DNA from 4 places in the Oceanisphaera ostreae genome. Region 3 is predicted to be linked to each of the others. Evidence: predicted binding sites of a transcription regulator. Region 3 holds the regulator's gene; each other region holds the start of a gene.
The links. Region 3 encodes sigma-54, which starts transcription at its own class of promoters, with help from an activator protein. Its sites were predicted from a motif close to TGGCACNGTTTTNGCTT; they were not measured.
Positions count from the first base shown of each region.

Region 1 (5,255 bases), on a different contig from region 3:
GCCGGCCCCCGAGCCTGAACTGTTTGAACCCGAGCCTGCGCCATTAACCGCCGAAGCGCTAGAAGCCATTCGCCAAGCCGCTTATGAAGAAGGCTTCGAGCAAGGCAAGCAAGAGGGAATAACGGCGGGGCAAGAAGAAGGCCGCTTAACCGGTTTGCAGCAAGGCCACGAAGCCGGTCTTGAGCAAGGGATAGAGCAAGGCTTGAATGAGGGCCGAGAAAAGTCTAAACAGCAAAGCCAGCAATGGCAGCAGTTGCTTGAGCAGTTGCAGGCACCTTTGGCACAAATAGATAAAGTGGTAGAACAAAGCCTGGTTACACTTGCACAAGAGCTGGCCCGCAATTTATTGAAAGCCGAAGCGACGACGTCACCTCAGCTATTATTGGCCACAGTACAAGAAGCCATGTCGGCGTTGCCCGACAGCGAGAGCAAAATTACCTTATATTTACATCCCGATGATTTGGCGATTATTGAACAGCACTTTGATGAAAAAAGTCGTGAACAGCGCCATTGGCAGTTAATGAGCGAGCCCAGCCAAGCACGTGGTGATGTGCGGGTAAAAACGGCGCTATCGGAATTAGATGTAAGCTTAGCGCGGCGCATAGACGAGCTAATGAGCAATTTTATGAAAGCCAACTGGGCACGATTCCATGACGCTTCTTAAGCGCCTAAATAATTATAATACCCAAGGTTTAACCCCTGCGATGTCGGCCAGTGGCAAACTCACCCGCGTAGTGGGCTTAACCCTAGAAGCCGTCGGTTGCACCGCAGCCGTGGGCAGCCAGTGCAAAATTCAAACCCAGTTTGGCGATATGGACGCCGAAGTAGTGGGTTTTTCCGATGATAAACTGTTTTTAATGCCCAGCGAATCCCTTAAAGGGGTGATCCCCGGCGCGCGCGTAACGCCCGTTGGCCAGGGCGAGGGTATTCCGGTGGGTATGGAATTGCTGGGGCGCGTTATTGATGGCATTGGTCAGCCGTTAGACGGCCTTGGCCCCATTGTGACCAGCCAAAATGCCGACTTTACGGCGCAGCGCATTAATCCCATGTCTCGCAAACCCATTAGAGAACCCATGGACGTGGGGGTGCGCGCCATTAACGCGCTTATTACCGTTGGCCAAGGGCAACGTATGGGGCTGTTTGCCGGCTCCGGCGTGGGTAAAAGTGTGTTACTAGGCATGATGACTCGTGGCGCAAAAGCCGACGTGGTCATTGTGGGCTTAATTGGTGAGCGGGGCCGAGAAGTAAAAGAGTTTATCGACGAAATATTAGGGGATGAAGGCCGAGCGCGTTCGGTGGTGGTGGCGGCTCCGGCCGACTCGTCGCCATTAATGCGCTTAAAAGGCTGTGAAACTGCGCTAACGCTGGCCGAGTATTTTCGGGATCAAGGCTTGAATGTGTTGCTGCTAATGGACTCATTAACTCGCTATGCCCAGGCGCAGCGCGAAATCGCCTTGGCCGTGGGTGAGCCACCAGCCAGTAAGGGCTATCCGCCTTCGGTGTTCGCCCGTTTACCTGCCTTAGTTGAGCGCGCTGGTAACGGTAATGAAAATGAAGGCCAAGGCGGTATTACGGCGTTTTTTACGGTGTTAACCGAAGGCGACGACTTGCAAGACCCCATTGCCGATGCCTCGCGTGCTATTTTAGATGGCCATATTGTGTTGTCGCGCCAATTGGCCGACAGCGGCCATTATCCGGCCATTGATATTGAAAAGTCGATTAGTCGGGTAATGACTTCGGTCACCACCGAAGCGCATCAACTGCAGGCCCGCGCGGTTAAGCAGTCTTATGCGCTATATCAGCAAAATCATGACTTAATTAATTTAGGTGCTTATCAGTCTGGGGCCGACCCTCGAATCGACATGGCTATTCTTATTCGCCCTCGATTAGATAACTTTTTGACTCAAAGCATGACCGATACGATCTCTATGCCTGCCTGTTTAGCTGAACTTGAAGTGATTAGTAAGCCCCTTCTGCGGGCTAACTAGCAAAAGGGTGAAGGGTAAAGAGTGAAGAGGATAACCACTAATGATCGTGACCACCCTCTAACTTCTTTGCTTTGTTCTTACCAATAAAACCTCTTGGCACTTTCGCTCTTAATCTTATGTTAATTTTTCTGTGGATTTCGTGGATTCCGTTGCAAAAAGGTTTTAGTTTTAGTTTTATTTTTTCTGACAGCGTAAAGCTTACGGCTTACCGCTGTGTTTAAGGGGTAACCAATGAGCAGAGCATTACATTTGTTGCTGGAGCAGCTGGATAATAAAGAGCGTAAGGCGGCGGCAGAGTTAGGTGCGGCCCAGTTGCAGTTGCAGCAGTTAGAGCAACAACAGCAAACATTAAACCAATATCAGCGCAACTACAGCGAAGAGTTTCAAAGCCGTGGGCGCGAAGGGTTAACCTCGCATCAGTTTGGTCATTTTCAAGGTTTTATTAATAAGCTAGAAGCTGCACAAGAACAGCAACAAGGGGTATTGCAGCAAGCGCGCCTGCAGCTTGAACAAACCCGAACCGACTGGATGGCGTTGCGTACTCGCAAGCAAGCCATAGAAACACTGCTAGCGCGCGCCGCCGAACGCAAGCAAGTTGAAAGTAACCGTCAAGAACAAAAAATGATGGATAACATGGCCATTTACCGCTTTTATAACCAGAAGAAGCGTTGAAAGAAAGCTGTCAGCGGTAAGCTTTAAGCGATCAGCTAAAGATAAGATAAAAATCTAAAGATTTTTTGCCACGCTTCTTTGCTACGAGAGTCACAGAATCCACGGAAAAATAGGGATCAGATCTGAAAGGGATCTTGATGGTAAGTTCTGAGATTAGACCCAAGTAAAGGTGACAGGCGATGAATATGCAGGTTGGTTTGGGGGTTGTCCTTTAAGCCGTCATCCTGACGCACGTCAGGATCTGTTTGTGTCTTTTGTAAATACTCTGTTGGGTGTCAAGGTCTCACGTTAGTTTTGTAGGTTGGTCTCTTTTAGGCCGTGCCACCATTATTGTGCGAATGAATTCGCCCCTACAAAAAGTAAGGAGCCATCCTGATCGTAGATACTCTGTTGGGTGTCAAGGTCTCACGTTAGTTTTGTTGGTTGATCTCTTTTAGGCCGTGCCACCATTATTGTGCGAATGAATTCGCCCCTACAAAAAACAAGGAGCCATCCTGATCGTAGGGTCGATTTCAATCGACCAAAAGTTACTGAAAGCGATCAGCCGGAAACTGGAAGTTAAAGAATACACCAAGCCTACAAAAGGCGGTGACTGTTTTTAGCTTATCGCTTACGGATTCCCGTTTTCACTTCTGGTTCAATTCTTGCATTAGCTCTGGTGTAGGTAATATAGGCATTCGGTTGCTACTTTTTTGGGTGACGGCTAGGCCGCGGAATTTATGGGGATCACTTCATCATGACTATGAACATCATGTCGGTACGAACTCAGGCGAGTCAAGAGCCCCGGGGCCAAATACCGGATGCTGCAAACAACACCGGTATGTTTGACGAGGTGTTCACCCAAGAAGCCGTATCGCAACAGGCCGTTGATGAATCTGAACCTCACGAAGCTGAACTAGCTAATGAAGAGTTGTATGCGGCTGTTGCCCCGACTGTAGCGTCTGAGTTTAGGGGAGAGGTGGCAGGGGCGACTTTAGCTGAAACCGGATCTTCAAAGAGTACCAGTAAAACTACAGCCGACACCGACCAGCGGCAAGGCGGCAGCACTTTGCCGTTAGCAAATGCAGCCCATAAGCAGGCTGCTGCTGATCCGTCATTAAATCGCCCCGGTAATGCGCTCGCGATTGAAGGCCAAAGCTCGGCACCTTCTGCGGCTCAAACGGCTCAAACGACTCAAGAGGCTCAGTCCGCTACTGATCTGATTCGTCAAGGAGCTGCGGCAGTCAACCAAGCTGCTAACCAAAACACAACACAAAGTGAGACACCGGCTGATATAAAGGCGACAGTTGCGCGCGATCCTGAATGGTTGGCGCAAATTGAACACAGCCGTCGCTGGGCTCAACCTTTGTCAGCTGCTGAACGCACTCAGCCGGGTAGCGATAGCTCGGCAGACGCAGAACAAGAGCTAAACTTAGCCCCAAATCAGCTGACTTCAGCTATGGCAGCCGACGCCGCCACCAGTAGTCAAACCGCAGCAGTGCCAAGTGATAGCTTGATGATAGCCATGCGCGAAGCGAGCCCGCTGGCAGCGACGCCTGAGCGAGCCACCACGTTAGATAGAGCCCTGACGCTGCAAGGATCGGCCGAGCAAAACGCTAAGCAGCTGGCACAGCAAGCTCAGGTGGTGGTGAGCCAAAATCTGCAAGAGGCCGATATTCTGCTTAATCCTTCTGAGTTAGGGGGGCTGAAAATTCGAGTTAAAATGGAGCAGGGAGAAGTTCAGGTGCAATTTATCGCGGCTCACCCTCAAGCTAAAGAACTTATTGAGCAAGCCATGCCACGGTTAAGAGAAATGTTAAATCAGCAAGGCATGAACTTGAACCAGGGGCAACAACAGGGACAAAACCTGAACCAGTCTGGGCAGCAAGGCCCACCGCAAAGGGAGCAAGAGCGTGGCGTTGCGAACGAAAATGGGCAGAGTAATTTAGACGTAGGGGATGATGGCGACGTTAGATTAAAAGATAATGTACATACGCAGCACTATACATCTGATGCGGGTAGAATAGATTTTTTTGCATAACGTAAGTAAGCAAACTGCTTTTATACTTAAAAGCGCTAAAGGAACAGCATGGCTAATGATTTGACTATGCCGCAGGTGGCATCATGGTACAAGCGTAAAGCGGTAGTAATTTCTGCAATGATAGCCGTCTTAATTATAGTGCTCGGTGGTGTGGCTTGGTTTTTTATGCAGCCTAGCGAGGATGTGGAACCTACGCCTGTAATAGACATTACACCTTTATATATAGGTGCGCGTGAACCATTTATTTTTTCGATAGTTGCAGGTCGACACCCGCGTTTAGTGCAGGTAGAAGTGCAACTATTGGTGCGAGGGGAGAAAAGTAGTATCGAAGCGCAACGCCACTTACCTTTATTAGAAAGTACACTGCTTAGTGTATTTAGTCGCCAAAGCGCGGATAATTATATTACTGCCGACGGTAAACAAGCGTTACGAAAAGAGGCAGTTAATGAGCTAAATGCGGTGCTAACCGAAGAACTGGGCACTCCTTTAATCGAAAAAGTGCTGTTTACCAGTATCGTAATGCAATAGGTGAACTGTGAGCGATCTATTATCTCAGGATGAAATTGATGCCCTGT
Region 1 is NZ_JBHTJS010000003.1:44,528-49,782, reverse strand. It holds gene fliH (flagellar assembly protein FliH) at 1-664, shown strand, start outside; gene fliI (flagellar protein export ATPase FliI) at 651-1,988, shown strand; gene fliJ (flagellar export protein FliJ) at 2,220-2,660, shown strand; gene ACFQ1C_RS01570 (flagellar hook-length control protein FliK) at 3,397-4,680, shown strand; gene ACFQ1C_RS01565 (flagellar basal body-associated FliL family protein) at 4,729-5,208, shown strand; gene fliM (flagellar motor switch protein FliM) at 5,216-5,255, shown strand, end outside.
Region 1: ACFQ1C_RS01570 (flagellar hook-length control protein FliK) is a predicted target of sigma-54. The motif match lies at 3,294-3,310, and genes of this name have one in related genera.

Region 2 (5,255 bases), on a different contig from region 3:
TGGCTTGACTGCCTGTACGTCAACAGAAAGGCCAGTCTTTGATCCTCATCATCATTATCTGCCTCATGATCATGCGTCTCACTACATTCACAGTAAGCCTCGGGGTCCTTTAGTACAGGCAAACTTAGCGCCTCGACATATTAGAGATGGTGTGCCAATGCGGATGCGTGCTGGTGCTCGCAGTGTCTATCTGCCGCCCTCTGAACCGTCAGCGGTAGAGGGGCAAACTTTACTGCAACAGCATATATCGGCGCTTGCTTTTCGTCTGCTGTCCAGCGCGCATAATTTAAATGGACAAGCAGGTATTGCGGTCAGTGGTTTTGTTGATCAACAGGACTATGAGAGTCAGAGTAACTTTAGCCGCTTACTCTCCGAAACCATGATGTTTCAGCTTAATCAATACGGCTTACGGGTTGTTGATTTTAAAACGTTGCCTTTTATTCGCATTACTCCTCAGGGTGACGTTAGCACCAGCCGTGACTATCGCCAGCTAAGCGCACAGTTGGATGCACGTTACTTGTTGCACGGTACCGTAAGTGAAACCACCGGTGGTCGTTTAATTAATGCGCGTTTAGTTTCTATTGGCGATAATAGTGTGGTGGCCAGTGCTCAGCATTATATTCCTGAGTATTTAGTAGCTGGTATGTTAAACGCTAGGGGTCCACAACCGCGAGTGATCACCGCTGCAGAACGGAGCCGTTATGCGAAGTAAGCTTTGGCTACTGTTATTAGTGACTTTAGCTGGGTGTAGCAGCCAGCAGAATGGAGCTAATTCGGCTAAAAATCATCTTTATGCGGTGGGGTATGCGCCCATTAGCTTGCAAAACCCGGCGGATCATCAACAAAAGTTATTACATGCCATGCGTGCTTCTAAAATGGATGCCTATCGTGAGCTAACCGAGCAACTGGGTGGCGTTATGTCTTCTAGTTCAAGCACTATGAACAGCAATATTTTGCAAGATGGCACCGTGATAAACAGCAGCCGCGGCATAGTACGTGGCGCAAAAGTAGTGAACAGCTACCCCGACGGCGATATGTACATTACCGAGTTAGAGTTAGATCTAAATGTGTATGAAAAACTACGGCGCGGGAAGTGACCGAAACGGCAATGCTGAGTGTTGAATGTTGAAATACAGAGGTGGGAGAGCAGTTATCCTTTATTCAAAATATGGATACCCTACAAAAGACACCGACCTTGTAGCCTGCGCTTTAGCTGCAGGGACTGCGGAGCAGGATGATTTTAAATCTCGCGTAGGAACGTCATTCCCGCGAAGGCGGGAATCCAGAAATTGTGGCGCAGAACGGTCAGTCTGCGGGTTGTCTGCAAAGGACACTGGACCCCCGCCTTCGCGAGGGTGACGATAGGGGTAAGGCAGCGCTTTAGCAGCTGCGGAGCAGGATGATTTTAAATGTCGCGTAGAAACGTCATTCCCGCGAAGGCGGGAATCCAGAACTTGTGGCGCAGAACGGTCAGTCTGCGGGTTGCCTGCAAAGGTCACTGGACCCCCGCCTTCGCGAGGGTGACGATAAAGGTAAGCTAGCCACATCACTTCACCCTTTACACTTCACGGGCTAAGCCCCTAAACCTTAAACCCGGCGCCCTTGTTGATGCCTTTGGTATGACCTTTTTGGTCATAGGTCATGCTTTGGCGCTCGTGGAGTTTGCTTAAAATGTTGGCAAGTTGGCGCACGCCATTTAACGACTGCTCTAACAGTTGTTCGGCCACCTGGCTTTGCTCTTGGCATTGCACTACTAATTCGCGAAGTTGGCTTACTTGCTCTTTAAACTCGTGGTTTAAGCGTTCGCGCTCTGGATGATTAGCCAGTTCGCTGTCCGTTGTCTGAATATGAGTTAGCAGAGTTTGCTTACTTTCAGTCAGCGGGGGGAGTTCGAGGGCTTTACGTTTAACGATCAACTCAAGCTCCTGCTGGGTGATATCCAACAGTTGCTTGAGCTGTAATGTTTGGGTTTCTAGCAGCGCAGCAAGAGACATATTAGAGGCCTTCTAAGTCCTGTTCAAAGCTTGAGATATTGGCTGCAAGCTTATCACTGTCTACTTGATAACTGCCTTCATTAATGGCTTTTTTTAGCGCCTCTAACCGCGCACTGTTATCGGGTGCCGGAGTATTGACCAAGGTTTGCTGCACCTGGCTAAGGCGCTGGGCCTGAGGTGTAAGCGTAACGGAGTCTTGGTTTGCTGAAACGGCCGACTGCGTAGTGCTTGGTGGCGTTTCGCTGCCAACATGTTGTTTATATTTATTGTTCGTCAGTGGCGTACTGTTGCCAATGCCCGCGGGTAATTTATCGATAGCCATAATGTGAGCGTCCTATTCTGCTGCTGCGTAGAAGGAGTATCGGCCTTGTTAGCCATAACTTTAGCAGAATTTATAATTTAACTTGTACTTGCCCAGCGGCCATCACGCGCGCACTAATTTTGCGCCCAGAGTTAAGATTGCTAACTTGAATGCGGTCATTAAATGAGCCATCTTCTTCGGCTATACCATCAGTTTTAAGCATTAGCCCGCCAGTTTTCGCCAAAATACTGACTTTGTCGCCTTTGCATACGACGCAAAGTTGACTGCTGCGTATCGGTTGGCCTGGGCGCAAGTCGCGCTTGCTGCGTGAGCCAATTAGCTCATTGGTGCTGCTAAAAATATCGCCTCGCAGTAAGACTTCATCTTGATATTCTATATGTAAATGCTGAGCCTGCAGCAGGGTGTTGCGCGAAATAGGGTCGAGGGCGGTAACGACGGGTTTAAGTACGCGAACTCGAACGGGCACAAACAGCTCCCAGCCAGGGGTTTCGTGACACTGTAAATACACATGAGTATTACGTTTTACCTCGCCCGCACCTCGAATGTCGGCAGTGAGCTTACCTAAGCACTCGGTGAGTTGTAGACGAGTGTCTACGCTGGCAGCGTTAATTTCTAACTTATCATTTGGCTGTACGGGAACTAAATCGCGAACATAATTTTCGGCATATTGGCGAATGTTGTCGTGCACCGACAGGATAGGTATTTGCGCGTGCGCTGCCCCGAACACACCGTTAATTAACAAGCCAATAATGACGCTTTTTCTATATGGCCACACCTTACATGCTAACCAGCGATGCGGTTTGTAGGTGAAACCTAATCGAAAAAATATTCTAAGCATTACTACCTCGTGGCCGATAAAGAACGTAAGCTGGCCGCAGTTGGCGTCCACTTAGTGCGAGTGTTAAGCTTTAGCGCTTGGTAAACGCACAGCAACCACAATACAAGCATAAAACATGCCATGAAAATTCATTCGTAATGGCATATACGGAGAAATGGTAATGGCAGGGATACTCGACTCAGTAAACCAAAGAACACAACTTGTTGGTCAAAATAGACTAGAACTATTGCTATTTAAGTTGAATGGCCGCCAAAGATTTGGCATTAATGTGTTTAAGGTAAAGGAAGTACTGCAGTGCCCCAAGTTGACGGCCTTGCCGCAGCGCAACCCGGTAATTAAAGGGGTAGCTAATATTCGAGGTCAAACCATCTCTGTTATTGATATTAGTAAAGCCATGGGCGGGCGGCCCATTGAGCAGGTTGACAATAGTTTTGTGATTATTTCTGAGTACAACCGCTCAGTACAAGGCTTTTTGGTCAACTCAGTTGAACGGATAATTAACGTTAACTGGGAGTCTATTTTACCGCCGCCAAAAGGAGCAGGGCGTTCAAATTACATGACCGCAGTAACAGAAATAGATGGCGAACTGGTTGAAATACTAGACGTAGAAAAAATACTTGATGAAATTAATCCCGTTAACTCTACCGTCAAAAAAGAGCTAATGGATGAGGTGTCTGAGTTAACCAGAGTGACGCAAAAGCCTATTTTGATTTCTGATGACTCTTCTGTTGCGCGCCGCCAAATTCAAAAAACCATAGAAAGTCTTGGATTTGAGGTTATTGTGACCGAAAATGGTAGGCAGGCGCTCAACAAGCTGAAAGAATTGGCTGAGCTGGGGCCGATTCAAGACCAACTGTCTATGGTGATTTCTGATGTAGAAATGCCGGAGATGGATGGCTACACATTAACGGCCGAAATCCGTAATAATGCAGCACTAAAAAATCTGCACGTTATTTTGCACACCTCTCTCAGTGGTGTGTTTAACAAAGCCTTGATTGAAAAAGTGGGTGCTAACGATTTTATCGCTAAATTCCATCCCGATGAGCTGGCATCAGCCGTTAAAAGCGCACTTTAGAATAGGCATAAAGGAACAGATAATTGATGAAGGATCTGACCGATCAACAGTATCGAGCGTTTTGCCAGTTTCTTGAAGCTAGCACAGGCATAGTGTTGGGCGAGAATAAGCAGTACTTAGTAAAAAGCCGACTCTCTCCGCTGTTATCCCGCTTTCATACAGAATCGCTTGATGACTTAATTGTTAAGAGTATGTCGCCGCGTGAGCGAGAGCTAAAAACAGCAGTAATTGATGCCATGACCACTAACGAAACCTTGTGGTTTCGTGACGTTTACCCTTTTACTTTGCTAAGTGAAAAGTTATTTCCTGAGCTAGCTAAGCCAGGTAAAACCTTAAAGATATGGTCGTCTGCTAGCTCCTCGGGGCAAGAGCCGTACTCTATTGCCATGACCGCACTCGAGTACCAGTCTCGCAAGCCGGGTGCATTGCCGGGGCTGCAAATTGTTGCCACCGACATTTCTAGTAGCATGCTGGAACAGTGCAAAAGCGGTATTTATGACAGCTTGTCATTGGCTCGGGGCTTGTCTCCCGAGCGCAGAAGCCAGTTTTTTACGCCGTTAGCTGAAGGAAAAATGCAGCTGCAAGATAAAGTAAGAAAAATGGTGTCTTTTCGGCCGTTCAACTTGCTGGACAGCTATAGCTTGCTGGGCAAGTTTGACATCATCTTTTGTCGTAACGTGTTGATTTATTTCTCTGCAGCCAATAAAACTAAGATTCTTAATCAATTTGCCGGCGCGCTGAATCCTGGTGGTTACTTGCTGCTGGGGGCGTCTGAGTCTTTAACAGGACTATCTGATAAGTTTGAAATGATCCGCTGTAACCCCGGAATTATTTACCGCCTTAAGTAATACTTGGCACCTCTTATACTCTGCTTCAGAAGTTTGGCACAAGCCTTGCATCGATATATGCAGGTTACATCAATATGAATTTGCATTAGCAAGTGTGCAAATCCGTTTGGCCAACACAATGTAAGAGGTGCAGGGTGACGATTTCCTTCGATAAAGCCTTTGGTATTCATCAACACGC
Region 2 is NZ_JBHTJS010000010.1:93,842-99,096, forward strand. It holds gene ACFQ1C_RS04055 (FlgO family outer membrane protein) at 158-712, shown strand; gene ACFQ1C_RS04060 (LPP20 family lipoprotein) at 702-1,097, shown strand; gene flgN (flagellar export chaperone FlgN) at 1,581-1,994, opposite strand; gene flgM (flagellar biosynthesis anti-sigma factor FlgM) at 1,996-2,316, opposite strand; gene flgA (flagellar basal body P-ring formation chaperone FlgA) at 2,387-3,154, opposite strand; gene ACFQ1C_RS04080 (chemotaxis protein CheV) at 3,315-4,229, shown strand; gene ACFQ1C_RS04085 (CheR family methyltransferase) at 4,256-5,077, shown strand; gene flgB (flagellar basal body rod protein FlgB) at 5,212-5,255, shown strand, end outside.
Region 2: flgA (flagellar basal body P-ring formation chaperone FlgA) is a predicted target of sigma-54. The motif match lies at 3,259-3,275, and genes of this name have one in related genera.

Region 3 (5,255 bases):
ACCACTGTATGGCGTAATTTGGCTAAAATTCAGTTACTGATTTGTGATGTGGATGGCGTACTGTCCGACGGTGCCATTTACCTAGGCAACCAGGGTGAAGAGTATAAAAGCTTTAACACCAAAGACGGCTTTGGCATTAAGGCGTTACTTAATGCTGGTATAGAAGTTGCCATTATTACTGGCCGTGACTCTCGCATCGTCGCCGAGCGCATGAAATCACTTGGCGTGCAGCGTGTTTATCAAGGCCAGAGTGATAAAATGATCGGTTACCAAGCCTTGTTAGCTGATTTAGACCTAACACCTGAGCAAGTGGCTTATATTGGCGACGACGTGGTGGATTTACCCGTGATGCTACACTGCGGCCTTGGCGTGGCAGTGGCCGATGCGCACCCGCTAGTTCGCAAGCAGGCCAACTATGTTACTCGCCTAAAGGGCGGGCGAGGTGCAGTACGTGAGTTATGTGACCTAGTGCTAGACGCTCGTGGCATGTTGTTACAAGCCAAAGGCATGAGTCTGTGAGCCGCCAAACATGGTGGTTTGGTGGCCTATTTGTGCTCGCGCTAGCCTGTTGGCAATGGTTTAAATCTGCCGATGAAATCCCCGTCACCCAGCAAAATTATCCCCCAGATTTTATTGCAAAAAATTTGGTCAGCATACAATACAATAAATTGGGTCTGCCCTATCGTGGGTTAGAGGCTGAGTATGCTGAGCACTACCAGCCGCTGGCCATGACCATAATGGAAAAACCTGTTATCTTGCTTTACTCGCCCGATGGCCAACCTCAGTGGCGACTTAGCAGCGACGATGGCATTTTAAATACCAATGATAATGCGGTGCTAAACGGTTCTGTCGAGGGTGAAGGGCTACAGCCGGATGCCGTGGTGCACACTCTAACAACCGAGTACCTAGAGCTGGACTTTATTAATAATCAATTGCGCTCTAACCAAGCGGTGCAGCTGACCAGCCCAACCTACCAAGCCAAAGGCGTGGGGTTACTTGGCAAAATCGATCAACAAACGGTGGAATTACTGAATGATACTCGGGCAACGTACGTTACTCCTTAGCATTAGCGGTTTGCTGGCATTAAGCCTAAACCTTGCTCACGCTAAAGAGTCTGATTATAGCCAACCGGTGACCATAGATGCCGGGCGTCAGCTAGTCGAGCTGACGGATAATAAAGTGACCTTTACCGATAACGTGGTGGTTAAGCAAGGCACCATGGATGTGCGAGCTAATAAGTTAGTGGTGATCCGCAATGAAAAAGGTCTGCAGTCCATGACCGCTTATGGTTCACCGGCCACTTATTATCAAATCCTAGACAGCGGTCAGCCTATAAAGGCCGAGGCAAAACAGATTCATTACGATATGAAAGCGCGTACCATGACGCTATTGAAAGATGCACAAATAAAGCAAAACGACAATATAGTGACAGGATATCGTATCCGCTATTACATCGACCGTGAGCAAATGGAAGCGGAAAGCCAAGGCGGTAAAGACCGCGTTACTACTATTTTTTTGCCAGAGCAGCTGCAGAACATGAACAACAAAGAGGCTCAATAGACACCATGGCTACCCTAAAAGCCCGTAATCTACAAAAAAGTTACAAAGGACGCCAAGTGGTGGCCGACGTTAGCCTAACCGTTAATACCGGCCAAATTGTCGGCCTGCTTGGGCCTAATGGCGCGGGTAAAACCACGTCTTTTTACATGATAGTGGGCTTAGTACAGCGTGATGCAGGCAGCATCACCATCGATGATCAAGACATTAGTCATCAGCCCATGCATGTGCGTGCCCAAGCGGGCATTGGTTACTTGCCACAAGAAGCCTCTATTTTTCGACGTCTGAGCGTGGCTGACAACTTAATGTCGGTGCTAGAAACGCGCAAAAATTTAACCGCCAGCGAACGCACAGAAAAAATGGAGCAACTGCTCGAAGAATTTAATATTACGCATATTCGCGACAACACCGGCATGAGCCTATCGGGCGGCGAGCGGCGACGGGTTGAAATTGCCCGCGCATTAGCGGCCGACCCGCGCTTTATTTTGCTCGATGAGCCGTTTGCGGGTGTTGACCCTATCTCGGTGCTCGACATTAAAAAAATCATACTGCACTTGAGAGACAGAGGCTTAGGCGTATTGATCACCGACCATAACGTGCGTGAAACGCTCGATGTATGCGAACGGGCCTATATCGTTAGCCATGGCCACCGCATTGCCGCTGGTACACCTGCAGAGATACTCAACAACGAGCAGGTCAAGAAAGTCTATCTTGGTGAGCAATTCAGCCTTTAGCTGTGCCGCCGGTGCTCCCAGCGGTTGACATGGAAGGACTTTTTCAACGATGAAGCCAACTCTTCAATTACGCATGGGTCAGCAACTGACCATGACTCCCCAGCTGCAACAAGCTATTCGATTGTTGCAGCTGTCTAGCTTAGAGCTACAGCAAGAAATTCAGCTCGCCTTGGATAATAACCCTTTGCTCGAACAAGAAGAGCCAGAGGAAGAAGGAAGCCAAGACTTATTAGAAGTAGCCCCCCAGCAAAATGAGCAACTAGCCACTGATAAAGCCATGGAGCAGCATCAGCTGTCTGATGAGCTGCCCATGGATACCCAATGGGATGATATTTATACCGCATCCGCGGGTGGTAGCGGCAGTGCCGGACTTCCCGAGGGCATAGAAGAAACCGTCTACCAAGGGGAAACCACCGAAACCCTGCAGGACTATCTGTTATGGCAAATGCAGCTCACCCCCTTTAGTGATATCGACCAAGCCATTGCCTTAGCCATCATTGATGCGATTGATGAAGCAGGCTACCTTAGCCTCGGCATAGACGACCTGCTGGCCAGTGTGACGGGCGGAGAGCAACATATTGAGGCGGACGAGGTAGAAGCGGTTTTAAAACGCATTCAACACTTTGACCCATTAGGCGTGGCCGCACGTAGCGTACAAGAGTGCTTGCGCATTCAACTGGAGTCTTTACCCGTTGAAACCCCTTGGCTACGCGAAGCCTTGTTGGTGATTGAGCACCACATGGACTTACTTGGCAACCGGGACTACCGCTCTCTGCAGCGTAAGACTAAGCTTAAAGAAGACGAACTCAGAGATGTGCTTGCGGTGATTCAGCAGCTTGAACCAAGACCTGGCAACCGCATACTGCAGTCCAGCTCTGAGTATGTGATCCCCGATGTGGTGGTGAGTAAACGCAAAGGGGTTTGGGTTGCTGAACTCAATATCGACGCCATGCCTAAAGTGCGACTCAATCAAACATATGCCGCCATGGCCACCGGAGCTAAAAGTAGAGAAGACGGCCAATTTATTCGCAATCACCTACAAGATGCGAAATGGTTTATCAAAAGTTTAGAGAGCCGAAATGAGACCTTGCTCAAGGTTGCTAATTGTATTGTTGACCAACAACAGGCATTCTTCGAGTATGGGGCAGAGGCGATGAAGCCCATGGTGCTTAACCAGGTGGCAGAAGTGGTAGAAATGCACGAATCCACTATCTCGCGGGTAACCACCCAGAAATTTTTGCACACGCCTCGAGGTGTGTTTGAGTTAAAATATTTTTTCTCCAGCCATGTAGGCACAGATACTGGCGGAGAGTGCTCTTCTACTGCGATTCGCGCTTTAATCAGGAAGCTAGTAGGAGCAGAAAATCCAGTTAAGCCATTAAGTGACAGTAAAATCGCGCAATTATTGGCTGAACAGGGGATACAGGTGGCTAGGCGGACCATTGCCAAGTATCGAGAGTCGCTAGCCATCCCCCCTTCCAATCAGCGTAAACGCCTAATGTAGGCAGACCTAGAAGGAAGACGTTATGCAAATAAATTTGACTGGACACCATGTAGAAATTACCGACTCGCTGCGTGATTACGTCAACAGCAAGTTCTCTAGATTGGAGCGCCATTTCGATCATATGACCAACGCACACGTCGTTCTTACTCTAGAAAAGCTACACAAAGTGGCTGAAGCTAAAATTCACCTCAGCGGTGGAGAAGTTTTCGCCAACGCCGAGCATGAAGATATGTACGCGGCCATTGACAGTTTGTTTGACAAACTCGATCGCCAAGTCATTAAACACAAAGAGAAGCTCAAGCAAAAATAATCATGGAAGTCGCCGACATACTGAGCAGGGACTGCACTCGCAGTGTCGTCCCCTGCACGAGCAAAAAACGCGCTCTGGAAATCATCAGCGAGCTGGCAGCCCAGCACCTTAACGTTAACAGCCAACAGTTGTTTGACTGCTTGTTAGCACGGGAAAAAATGGGCACCACGGGCATAGGTAATGGCATTGCCATTCCTCATGGCCGTATTAGCGATGAAAACCGGGCAACCGCGGTGTTACTTACCTTTGCCGAGCCGGTGGAGTTCGATGCCATCGACAATCAACCCGTCGGTTTGGTATTTGCACTGTTCGTTCCTGAACAGGAGTGTAAGCAGCACCTTAAAACCCTATCATTGATTGCTGAAAAACTCAGCGACAAACAAATTTGTAAACAGTTACGTCAAGCCAGCACTGATGACGAACTCTATCAAATCATGATTTCTTCCTGAGGAGGATACTATGCAGCTGGTAATCGTCAGTGGTCGTTCTGGTTCGGGAAAAACCGTAGCACTGCGGGTACTCGAGGATTTGGGCTATTACTGTGTCGATAATCTGCCGGTAGAACTCTTACCCGATCTGGTGAAAATGCGCCGCGATAAGCCTGGCGAGGTGGCGGTGAGTGTTGACGTGCGCAACCTGCCCGACAGCAGCGAGAAAATGGAAACCTGTTTAGCCGAAGTCCGAGAGATGGACGGCGTGAGTTTATCCAATATCTTTATTGACGCCGACAATGCGGCCCTTATTCGCCGCTTTGGCGATACGCGCCGGCTTCACCCCTTGTCTCGACTTAGTCTCACCTTAGACGAAGCCATTCGCCAAGAAACGCACTTATTAGCGCCCTTATCCTCAGCGGCTGATTTACGTATCGATACCTCAGATCTCAGCATTCATGATCTCAGCGAAATTATTCGCGCCCGTATTTTAGGTAAAAAAGAGCGCGAGCTAAATTGGGTGTTTGAATCTTTTGGCTATAAGTATGGGATATCTCAAGATGCAGACTTCGTATTTGATGCCCGCTTTCTGCCCAATCCGCACTGGATAGCCGAGCTAAGACCCTTTACCGGCCGAGACGAGCCGGTAGCCGATTATTTAAACAGTCAGCTCGAGGTCACTAAATATTTGTGGCAAATAGAAAATCTACTAGTCACGT
Region 3 is NZ_JBHTJS010000004.1:36,332-41,586, reverse strand. It holds gene kdsC (3-deoxy-manno-octulosonate-8-phosphatase KdsC) at 1-519, shown strand, start outside; gene lptC (LPS export ABC transporter periplasmic protein LptC) at 516-1,064, shown strand; gene lptA (lipopolysaccharide transport periplasmic protein LptA) at 1,033-1,560, shown strand; gene lptB (LPS export ABC transporter ATP-binding protein) at 1,566-2,291, shown strand; gene ACFQ1C_RS01875 (RNA polymerase factor sigma-54) at 2,341-3,795, shown strand; gene hpf (ribosome hibernation promoting factor) at 3,818-4,105, shown strand; gene ptsN (PTS IIA-like nitrogen regulatory protein PtsN) at 4,108-4,554, shown strand; gene rapZ (RNase adapter RapZ) at 4,565-5,255, shown strand, end outside.

Region 4 (5,255 bases), on a different contig from region 3:
GGCGCCCTTAGGCGCCCTTTATATTTTAGCTTAGCAAGTCGAGATTAATCGCGACCAGAACGCTTACGCTCATTCTCAGTCAAGCCGCGCTTACGAATACGTAAGAAATTCGGCGTCACCTCAACCAGTTCATCGTCACCGATGAATTCTAGTGATTGCTCAAGGGTCATCTTGATAGGCGTAACCAGGGTCAGTGCTTCATCCGTACCTGAAGCACGCACGTTGGTCAGCTGCTTACCCTTAATGCAGTTAACTGTCAGGTCGTTAGCACGGCTATGAATACCGATTACCATGCCTTCGTACACTTCGGTCGCGTGGTCGATAAACAAACGGCCACGTTCCTGAATGTTAAACAGCGAGTAGGCTGAAGCCTTACCTTTACCATTAGAAATCAGTACGCCGTTAGTACGTGCACCGATAGTGCCGCCTTTGTGCGGGCCGTAATGGTCAAAGCTATGGTTCATCAAACCAGAACCTGAGGTCAGGGTCATAAACTCGGTTTGGAAACCGATCAAACCGCGTGCAGGGATAATAAAGTCGATACGTACGCGACCCTTACCGTCTGGCACCATGTCGGTCATTTCAGCTTTACGCTCGCCCAGCTTCTCCATGATGGAGCCTTGGCTAGACTCTTCGATATCTACGGTCAGGTTCTCGAAAGGTTCCAGCTTAACGCCGTCTTCTGTTTTCAAGATAACTTCTGGGCGTGATACCGCAAGCTCGAAGCCTTCACGACGCATGTTTTCAATCAAGATACCTAAGTGCAGCTCACCACGGCCAGATACACGGAACTTATCTGGGTCTGAACCTTGCTCAACGCGCAATGCAACGTTGTGTACTAGCTCAGAGTTCAAGCGCTCCATGATGTTACGTGAGGTAACATACTTGCCGTCTAGGCCAGCAAACGGTGAGTTGTTTACTTGGAAGGTCATGGTTACGGTAGGTTCATCAACCGACAGTGGTGGCAGAGCTTCAACAGCACCTTGAGCACACACGGTGTCAGAGATTTTCAGCTCGCCAAGACCAGTAATAGCGATGATGTCACCGGCTGAGCCTTCGCTCGTTTCGGTACGTTGCAGGCCTAAGTAGCCCATTACCAGACCCACTTTACCGTTACGAGTATTACCATCGGCACCAATAATGGTGACTTGCTGGTTAGGCTTAACGGTACCGCGCTTGATACGACCAATGCCGATAACGCCTACATAAGAGGAGTAATCGATCTGAGAGATCTGCATCTGCAGCGTGCCATCTTGGTTAGCATCAGGAACCGGGACTTGGTCAACGATGGTTTGGAACAAGGTGGTCATGTCTGGCTCTGGCGCGTCCACGTCTAAGGAAGCCCAACCATTGATACCTGATGCATAAATGACTTGGAAGTCGAGCTGGTCGTCGGAAGCACCTAAGTTATCGAACAAGTCAAATATTTGGTCCAATACCCAGTCAGGACGTGCGCCTGGCTTATCAACTTTGTTGATAACAACGATGGGCTTAAGACCTTGAGCAAAGGCTTTTTGCGTTACAAAACGCGTTTGCGGCATTGGGCCTTCTTGCGCATCAACCAGCAATAATACTGAGTCAACCATCGACATTACACGCTCCACTTCGCCGCCGAAGTCGGCGTGTCCTGGGGTGTCTACGATGTTGATGCGGTATTCTTGCTCGTCAGGAGAAGTCCAACGAATAGCGGTGTTTTTGGCAAGAATGGTAATGCCGCGCTCCCGCTCGATGTCGTTGGAGTCCATGACTCTGTCTTCTGCTTCGCCGCGGCTTTCTAATGTACCAGATTGCTGCAACAGCTTGTCTACCAGAGTAGTCTTACCGTGGTCAACGTGAGCTATGATTGCGATATTACGTAAGTTTTCTAACATTCCTGCCTCAAAATACCGGGGGTGGGTAAAAAGTAGTCGGTCATTTTACTCGGCCACAACGGATCTACCTAGAAGTATTGAAAATTACTGTAGGCTAGCTTTCCAAGTGGCACCGAATGCACCATGATGATCTTGCACCACAACCTAATGCACCAATAGGATCCGCAATTGCACCAAATTAGTGCAAAAGAGCCGCTTTGGTTCTCGAACACCAGAGTAAACATCATAGTGTCGAGCATTTAGCATTGTGGCACGGATTTCGCTTTGCTTTGGTTATGCTCTAAGTTGTGCTTTAAATTTCGTTTAGCTTTAATAGCTGGCAACTGATGAGTGGGTTGTTCCAACCCCTTATCAAATCATAATATGATTATTTTTGGAGGTCGAAATCCATGTCAATAGACAACGTAATGGACATGATAAAGGAACACGATGTTAAATTCATCGATTTGCGCTTTACCGACATCAAGGGTAAGGAACAGCATATCAGTTTTCCGGTCAATCAGGTAAACGACGACTTCTTTGAAGAAGGGAAAATGTTCGACGGTTCTTCCATGACCGCCTGGAAAACCATTCATGAGTCCGACATGGTATTGATGCCCGATCCCACCACTGCCGTGCTGGATCCCTTTACCGAAGATGCCACACTTAACATTCGCTGTGACATTCTAGAGCCTAACACCATGCAAGGCTACGATCGAGACCCGCGCTCGATTGCTCGTCGCTCCGAAGAATACCTTGCCGCAACCGGTATTGCCGATAACGTGCTGATTGGCCCTGAGCCAGAGTTCTTCTTGTTTGACGATGTGCGCTTTCACACCGATATGGCCGGCAGCTTCTTTAAAATTGATGATGCTGAAGCTAAGTGGAATTCAGGTCGTGAATATGCCGAAGGCAATAAAGGTCACAGACCCGGCGTAAAAGGCGGTTACTTCCCAGTTGCTCCTATCGACTCCTCCCAAGACATTCGTGCCGCCATGTGCTTGGTGATGGAAGAAATGGGTCTGACTGTTGAAGCTCATCACCACGAGGTGGCCACCGCCGGTCAAAATGAAATTGCCTGTAAATTTAATACCCTGACCTTAAAAGCTGATGAAATTCAGATTTATAAGTATGTGGTACACAACGTCGCTCATGCGTTTAATAAAACCGCCACCTTTATGCCCAAGCCACTCGTTGGTGATAACGGCTCGGGTATGCATGTGCATCAGTCGTTAGTTAAAAACGGCGAAAACCTGTTTGCCGGTGACTTGTATGGCGGCCTGTCTGAAATAGCGCTGTTCTACATTGGCGGTATTATCAAGCATGCGCGGGCGCTTAACGCCATCACCAACCCAGCCACCAATTCTTATAAGCGCCTGGTGCCAGGCTTTGAAGCTCCTGTAATGCTGGCCTACTCGGCCCGTAACCGCTCGGCGTCTATTCGTATTCCGCTGGTCAGCTCGCCTAAGGCACGCCGTATTGAAACGCGCTTTCCTGATCCAGCAGCTAACCCGTACCTGTGCTTTGCTGCCTTACTGATGGCCGGCCTTGACGGCATTCAGAACAAGATCCACCCAGGCGATGCCATGGATAAAGACTTGTACGATTTGCCACCAGAAGAAGCGGCCGAAATTCCAACGGTAGCGGTGTCGTTAGATAACGCACTGGATTGCCTAAATGAAGACCGCGAGTTTTTAACCCGCGGTGGCGTATTCAGCGACGAGTTCATTGACGCTTTCATCAAGTACAAGCGTGTTGAAGCTCAGACCATTAACATGGCGACTCACCCGCTAGAATACGATCTGTACTATTCTGTGTAAGAGCTGTCAGCGGTAAGCTATCAGCCATTAGTTAAAGAAAGTGCTGAAACAAAACAAACCTCGAGCCAAAAGCTCGGGGTTTTTTATTTGGTTGCTGATCATCCTTTGCCGTCATGCCGGACTTGCTCCGGTATCTCGCTAGACGCTCTCTCAACCAATAATTTCGTGGCGGGTGGAAGGAAAAAGGTTGAGTAGCTTGTGTACTAAATAAACACAGCACAGGGTGATCATGATGGCGAGGGTCATTGAGCTCATTCGATATAGAGCGCTATAGACTAAGTCATGCTCCGCCGACACGTACTGGCCAAAGAGAATGCCCACCGTGGTCAAGCCGGCAAAGCCCACTCCGGGCGCCCCTTCTTTGACATGCAAGCGCGCAAACACCATCACACACAGCCAAAATGACAAACCCAACAACACTAGGTTGTGATAGTGACTGTATAAAAACAGTTGGGTTAGCAAACCCAGCGCACAACCTAGCAAGGTACCCACGCAACGCTGTCGGCCCGATTGAACCGCCCCCATAAAGCTCATGGGAAACAACACCAGTACGGTGGCCGCCTGAGCAGAAAGCGAGTCCACCAGATCTAGTGTTTGAAACACCGTAAAGCTTAAAGTGGCCACGATGGCACCCAACAGCGCCTGATGGCGGATCATATTATCACTCTTGGCAGGTAACGCTCGGGCAACGGGCGCCTCTTTGTTAGGCAAGAAAGCATAGGCAATATACGCCAGTGCCACCGCCAACACAGAAGCCATTATATTACTCATGGCCATATCGGCGAGATCAAAATGCTCATAGCTGGAGAAATGCAGCATTATGCTCAGACTGACACACCCTGATGCACCAAATAGCATAAGCGGTCCTTTGGCCATCAACATAAAACGGCCTAAAAACAAGCAAAATACGATGATGGTAAAGGCGGGGGGCCAGTTATGCAGCAAGCCCGGAAGCACCATGATCTCCAGTGAAGTGACCAAAGACGAGCCAATAAATTGCAAAGTGATAAAGCGATTTAACACCGGCACCATGCCTAGCAATAACATGGGGTAGACGGTAAAAAAGACGCCAAAGTTCCAGTTCATGAGTTTGCTAATCAATAAACCGGCAGCACTGGCAAAGGCAATGCGAAAACAAATCCGCAATCGATCCGATGTTAACTCCATAGTTTGTTCCTCAGCCCGCGCTTAGTACAAATAACGCAGCAAACTCACTACACGCGCCTGCATCACGGCTAAACCATAAAAAATAGGATTATCAACAGGATACAACTGTACCGTGGCTTTGGCACCCGTCGCTAACAACGGCCATTCTTCATCTAGCGCTATGTGTGTACGCAGACGTTGGGCATCGCGCACCCAGCGATCTGAGTTAACCGGCTGTGCCAACAAGCCATCGGCCGCCTGCTGCCCCTCTCTTACCCCGCTATCAATGCTAGTCACATGACCTTCAAATACCTGGCCGGGTAAAGCATCAAATACAATGTCAACGGGAGTACCGGCGGTAACATGGCGCAGGCTCTTTTCTCGTAAATCTGCGCTCACCCAGCCCTGATTAGAAATAAGCGCTAATAATGGCTGGCCT
Region 4 is NZ_JBHTJS010000014.1:106,231-111,485, forward strand. It holds gene typA (translational GTPase TypA) at 45-1,871, opposite strand; gene glnA (glutamate--ammonia ligase) at 2,261-3,670, shown strand; gene ACFQ1C_RS05130 (DUF2955 domain-containing protein) at 3,821-4,837, opposite strand; gene ACFQ1C_RS05135 (HlyD family secretion protein) at 4,859-5,255, opposite strand, start outside.
Region 4: glnA (glutamate--ammonia ligase) is a predicted target of sigma-54. The motif match lies at 2,120-2,136, and genes of this name have one in related genera.